Regions from separate parts of the Flavobacterium sp. PL12 genome, predicted to be linked through region 2. Evidence: riboswitches for the same ligand, from Rfam matches in the RefSeq annotation. Region 2 holds a riboswitch; the other holds the start of a gene.
What was found. A riboswitch is a leader RNA that binds a small molecule or an ion and turns the genes downstream of it on or off. The one in region 2 is predicted to bind cobalamin.
Positions count from the first base shown of each region.

Region 1 (3,429 bases), on a different contig from region 2:
TTTGAGTTGTTCAATTTATTCTAATTTCTGAAAGAAAAAAAGTTCGTGGTTCGGCAGTAATTCAGGATGAAATATTTTAATTAAGTCTTTTAGTACCCAGTCTGGGCGTGTTGGCGACCATTCAAAATAAACAATTCCTCCTTTTAAACCTTTTTTTACACTATACGAATATACTTTTTTATTCTTAAAAGAATCAAATTCCTTATAATGTGGATTACTATCCTCCATCTGTTTTAAGGAGGAAAAATCTCCAGGGCTAACCCAGAATTCGGCACTTTTAGCTTGATCAATTACGGTTTCAAATGGCAAAGTTAAACTTCCAGTTCCCTTAGTATTTGACCATAAATAGTTTGATTGTGCGTCTTTCATAAATAGTGCTGCCCAACTTTCGCCTTGTGGAACGTACCATTGCTCTTGATACATCGCTCCGCTTAAAACAGTAGGTTTTGAAAGCGCTTTTTTGGCTAAAGCCAAAGTGCTATTGTATTCTTTTTCGATTTCAGTGAATATTTCATTTGCTTTATTGTCTAATCCGTACAACGCGCCAAAAAACTTGATCCATTCTGCTTTTCCAAGTGGTGATTGCTCGGTCCAATCGCCATTAAAAATTACTTTTAAACCACTTTTTTGTAAATTGTCAACAGTGGGATTGCTGTTGCTTAAACCAAAACTAACTATTAAATCCGGTGCCATATCTATGAGCACTTCGGTATTTAATGATTCATTTTTTCCAACTTCTCGAACTTTCCCAGAATCAATTAATTTTCTTGTTAGTGCAGATGAAATATAGTCGGTGTTTGGAAATCCAACTAATGTTTTTTCGACACCTAACATTTCTAAGGCGGGTATGTGAGTAGTTGATGTTACTACTATTGATTTTAAGGGAATAGGTATAACAGGAAATTGCTTTAAACTATCTGGAATAATTCCGTCTTTTTCTTGTAAAATATAATTGAAATTTTCTTTCGCTCCAGGCCAAGGCTTCGTTATTTTAAGTATCGAAAAACCTTTGTATTTGTAAATTTCAAGTCCTTTAGCGTATAAGATTTCGTTTTTTACTGCAACTGTGTTTTCAGCACCCGTTTCTTTTTTACATTGGACGAATAACAAAAAGAAAAGAAAAAAGTAAATTGTATTTTTAACGAATTTCATAAAGCAATTTTTTTTACAAAAGTATAGTTTTGTTTCAATAAAAAAACTGATGTGTGATATTAGGCACTTATTTTCTACCATCGATAGCGTAACTTTGACAAAAAATAAACCATGAGAGACAATTCAAACACCTTCATATATATCGTTGCCGGCGTTATCATATTGCATTTTATAGTTGGTTTCGCTTATTTAGTTTATAAATTAACTAAGAAGGAAGATAAGAGTAAATAAATAGTTTAAATAACTGTTAACTAGTGTTTTAAGAGAGTTTAAATTTATAATCCTTGTTCTTTAACCTTACATTGTTTTATTTTTCTACCTTTGCATCCGAATTAAGGTTGTATTTTGTTTTATGCAAAACACATTAAAAGGGAATTAGGTTTAAAACCTAAGCTGTTCCCGCAACTGTACGCTATTAAGCTTGTTGTTATCTACAAAACCACTGTCACGCCTTGCGCGATGGGAAGGTAAACAACAAGACGCAAGCCAGGAGACCTGCCTTATTTCTTAACTAATATCGAACTTTCGGGAAAAAGGTTCAGAAATTATGGCAACTAAAAAATTTCTTCTTTCTTGCATTTTGTTATTTGGTCAACTTATTGTTGCACAAAATAATACGGCTATACCTTTGAATGAAGTTATAGTATCTGATAACCAACTCAAGAATTTTACTGACTCACAATCTGTTCTTAAACTGAACGATTCTATCATTAGTAAAAATCAATCTTCGCTGACTTCACTTTTAAACTACAATTCGGTAATTTATTTTAAAGAAAATGGTTTGGGAATGGTTTCTTCACCGTCTTTCAGAGGAACCACAGCACAGCAAACTGCCGTAATATGGAACGGTATTAATATCAATTCGCAATTATTAGGGCAAACCGACTTCAATACGATTTCGACGAGAGGCTATAATTCGATAGATGTTAAAGCGGGTGGTGGAAGTGTAATTTACGGAAGTGGCGCAATAGGAGGGACAATCCATTTAAATAATGATTTGAAGTTTAAAAACACTTTCAAAAATAATCTAGAAGTATATTACGGCGACTTTAATACGCTGAGCGCAGTTTATGGAATTACATCTGCAACAAATAATTGGAGCGTAAATGCAAGTTTAACTAGAAACAGTTCCGATAATGATTTTAAATTTGTTGGTCAAGAGGATAGAAATGTCAATGGACAGTATTACAATAATAATTTAAGTACAGCAGTAGGGTACAAGATTAACGCTAAAAATAGTATTAAGTTTTACAGTGAACTTTATGATGGCGAACGACATTTTTCATTAACGTCACCATACGCAGTCAAAACAAAGTATCAGGACTTCAATACCAGAAATTTAGTGACATGGACGAGCATTGTAGGGAATTCTACTTCCAATTTGAAAGTAGCTTATATCACTGAACATTACAACTACTTTGAGGATATCGATACTAAAGAATATGAGTTGGGTGGAGTAAATAGTTTTATTGCAAAATATGACTTTCTCTATGCTTTTACTCCAAAAATGATTCTCAACACAATTGTAGATTACAATAAAAGTAAAGGTATTGGATCTGGCATCGGGACGGAAAGCAGAGAAATAGGAGGCGTAAGTGTTTTATTAAAACATAGCCTTACCGAAAGATGGAATTACGAACTCAGTTTTCGAAAAGAAATCTCCGACGTTTATAAGAGTCCAATTCTTTTTTCAGCGGGATCAAAGTTTGATTTTTCGAAATTATATCAGTTGAAACTTAACGTATCACGCAATTACAGAACGCCCACATTTAACGATTTATATTGGTTAGGAAGCGGTAACCTTGATTTGAAACCAGAAAACTCGTATCAGGTAGAAGTGAGTAATGATTTCCAATACAAAGATTTTACTTTATCCGCTAATGCTTACGCTTCTAAAATCGATAATATGATTCGCTGGTTACCTAATAATAGTGGTAATTGGTCTCCTGTAAATACAGATAAGGTCTCTATTTATGGTGCAGAAGCGTTGTTAGGTTGGCAAAAACATTTTAATAAACATTCTGTAGGTTTTAATGGAACGTATTCATACACCGTTTCTACCGATGACAAAAATGATAAACAATTATTTTATGTTCCTTATCATAAAATGACAGCATCCTCCTCTTACGCATATAAAAACTTTGCGCTGTACTATCAATTTATGTTTATTGGTGAAGTTTTCACAACATCTGATAATGATCCTAATACTATTTTAACTGATTATAATGTTTCAAATATAGGAATGGATTATAATTTCAGTAAAAAAGATATATTTAA
Region 1 is NZ_JBANDI010000004.1:164,860-168,288, forward strand. Features, by position in the region: gene RCH19_RS03500 (iron ABC transporter permease) at 1-14, opposite strand, end outside; gene RCH19_RS03505 (ABC transporter substrate-binding protein) at 16-1,152, opposite strand; cobalamin riboswitch at 1,471-1,670, shown strand; gene RCH19_RS03510 (TonB-dependent receptor) at 1,700-3,429, shown strand, end outside.
Region 1: another riboswitch for cobalamin. It lies ahead of RCH19_RS03510 (TonB-dependent receptor); the one in region 2 lies ahead of RCH19_RS00745 (TonB-dependent receptor).

Region 2 (3,429 bases):
ATATCCGCCGCGGCGGACACAAGTTCGAAACGTAATCTTATTGATAATACAAACGCACATCGCGGGATAGAGCAGTAGGCAGCTCGTCGGGCTCATAACCCGAAGGTCACAGGTTCGAGTCCTGTTCCCGCTACTAGAAAACCATTAACTTTCGTTAATGGTTTTTTCATTTTAAAACCTTTTTTATTATGGATGAATTCGTTGTTTACATTTTATACTCCAAAAAATTCAATAAGAACTATACTGGTTTCACCTCTAATTTGATAGAAAGATTTAAATCACATAATTCGCTTGGCATTAAAGGATATACTTTAAAATTCAGGCCGTGGGAAGTAGTTTATTTAGAATTTCACAGTTGTAAATCTGATGCTATGAATCGTGAGAAATATTTCAAATCAGGAATTGGCCGCGAATTTATTCAGAATCTAATTTTAAACTTTTGATCTTGAGGGCTCATATCCGCCACGGCGGACAAAGGTTCGAGTCCTGTTCCCGCTACTAGAAAACCATTAACTTTCGTTAATGGTTTTTTCATTTTAAAACCTTTTTTATTATGGATGAATTCGTTGTTTACATTTTATACTCCAAAAAATTCAATAAGAACTATACTGGTTTCACCTCTAATTTGATAGAAAGATTTAAATCACATAATTCGCTTGGCATTAAAGGATATACTTTAAAATTCAGGCCGTGGGAAGTAGTTTATTTAGAATTTCACAGTTGTAAATCTGACGCTATGAATCGTGAGAAATATTTCAAATGAGCAGTTGGTCAAGAATTCATTCAAGGTATAATTCTACACTAAGGATTTGGAGGACTAATGTCCGCCGTAGCGGGCTATTAGAAAAGCTTCACAGAAATGTAAAGCTTTTTTCATTTATGACTATTTTGAAAAACAAAAATTTACTTTTGCAAAATGTTAGAAATTCTTTATCAAGACGAATATATTATAGCCATAAATAAACCAAGCGGATTATTGGTACACAAATCATTTTATGCACGTGATGCAAAGGTCTATGCTATTCAAGAATTACGAAATCAGATTGGGGGACGACACGTTTATCCAATTCATCGCTTAGACCGTAAAACATCTGGCGTCTTGTTATTTGCTTTAGATAAAGAGATTCTAAAAATCATGAATGATCGTTTTGCTACTCGTGAAGTAGAAAAAAAATACTTAGCAATTTTACGCGGTTGGTCACCTGAAGAACTAACCATTGATTATGATTTAACTAATGATGATGACATCACCCAAAGTGCAGTGACCTACTTTCATCGTTTACAAATTTCAGAAATTGCATTAGAATTTAACAATAAACCAACCTCACGCTATTGCTTAGTAGAAGCAATTCCTGAAACTGGACGTATGCACCAATTGAGAAAACATTTTAAACATATTTTTCATCCCATTTTAGGAAGTCGGCCACATGGTTGTAATAAACAAAATAAATTATGGTTGGAGAATTATGAGTTAAAAGGAATGATGCTTCACGCCCATCAGTTAATTTTTAATCATCCTATAAAAAATGAACAGATAGTCCTGAATGCAAAGATTAATGAAGAGTTTAGCCGAATTGGAGCCATTCTACATTTAGATTTGAGTAAATATATTTAGAATAATATTTTTTAGATAGTTATTTCAATCCTGCATGCATCTGGGAAAATGAGACTTTTTTTACTTCATTAAGCTCTTTGATCTATTTCACATCTTTAGATATTTCCAAAAAAACAAAGTCAAATTCATCAATAATTATTTAATTAAGACTAAAATAAGCTTATTAGTAAGAAAAGTTTGTCTACTTTTGCCCCCGCAATGGTTTACCTATACTTTTCGGTATAGTTAACTAAGAGGGAATCAGGTGTAAATCCTGGACAAGCCCGTTACTGTAAGTTCCATGCAACATTTTGACAGATTTCTATATATATGAAATCTTAACTTTTGCCACTGTTTGAATTAACAATCAAATGGGAAGGCGGTTCAAAATGGGAATAAGTCAGGAGACCTACCGCTGCACATTAATTGAAGCTTTCGTGGACCAGAGCTTTCAAACACAAAAAATCATATTTGATTTTAATTTATTCAAGTAAAACTATTTTTTAATAAAATAGAAATTCTGTTATGCACTTATGTAAACTCAGTTATCGCTGTTTATTACGTGGTGGGTTACTGTTGTTTGCATGCGTCTTATTTTCAGATGTTGCATGCGCACAAGTGAACCAACCTGTAGTAAAAAAAGAATTCGATTCTTTAAAACCCCTTCATTTGCGTGAGGTCTTACTGTATTCTAGTAAAAGGGAATTCAAAATTGAATCTCCAATGCCAGTTCAAGTACTTTCAGGCAAACAATTAGAAAAATTAAATAGCCTCTCAGTTGCTGACGCCATTCGCTATTTTTCAGGAGTTCAACTTAAGGACTACGGCGGTATTGGGGGATTAAAAACAATTAATGTACGCAGTTTAGGAAGCGCTCATACCGCAGTTTTTTATGACGGAATGACGGTAGGCAATGCTCAAAACGGACAAGTCGATTTAGGTAAATACTCCCTTGATAATATAGAAGCAATAGAATTATACAATGGACAAAAATCCTCCATCTTTCAACCTGCGCGAGGTTTTTTTGCTTCTAATACGCTCTACCTTCGATCAAAAACACCTGAATTTAAGAAGGGTAAAAACACTAATATTCGAACTGCATTAAAAACAGGATCTTTTGGACTATTTAATCCTTCCCTACTTATTGAACAAAAAATATCTGAGAAAACTTCCTTTGCCACAAGCATAGAATGGACTAAAGCCGATGGTCATTATAAATATAGGTACCAAAAAAAAGCGGGTTATGACACAACAGCAGTAAGGAAAAACGGAGATGTCGCAGCATTTAGAAGTGATATATCATTCAACTCCAAGATTAGCGAAACTGCAAAAGCATCATTAAAAGCTTATTTTTATGATTCAGAGCGCGGTTTACCTGGCGCAATTGTAGCTAATAATTACGACCACATTCAAAGGCAGTGGGATAGTAATTTTTTCATGAATGGTTCGTACCAAAAGTCGTTTGCGAATCAATTTGATTTATTAGCAAATGTCAAATACAGCAAAGACTTTAGCAGATATATTGATCCTGATTACAAAACATTAGAAGGCGCTTTAGATAACAAATATTATCAAAATGAATTTTACGCTTCCATCGTGAATTTGTATAAGGTAAATGAATGGTGGAAAACATCTCTGGCAACTGATTTTTCAATCAACACTTTAGATGCTAATTTATATCGTTTCCCCTACCCTACTCGCTACTCTTATCTTGGTGCTTTGTCGAGTGAGATGCATTGGAATCGTTTAGATATTCAAGCAAATCTTTTAGGAACTTACGTTCAAGAAAAAGCTAAATATTTTCAACGAGGAAATAATCAGAAAGTGTTTTGCCC
Region 2 is NZ_JBANDI010000001.1:161,555-164,983, forward strand. Features, by position in the region: tRNA gene RCH19_RS00725 (tRNA-Met) at 61-133, shown strand; gene RCH19_RS00730 (GIY-YIG nuclease family protein) at 189-443, shown strand; gene RCH19_RS00735 (GIY-YIG nuclease family protein) at 554-763, shown strand; gene RCH19_RS00740 (pseudouridine synthase) at 917-1,615, shown strand; cobalamin riboswitch at 1,798-2,026, shown strand; gene RCH19_RS00745 (TonB-dependent receptor) at 2,318-3,429, shown strand, end outside.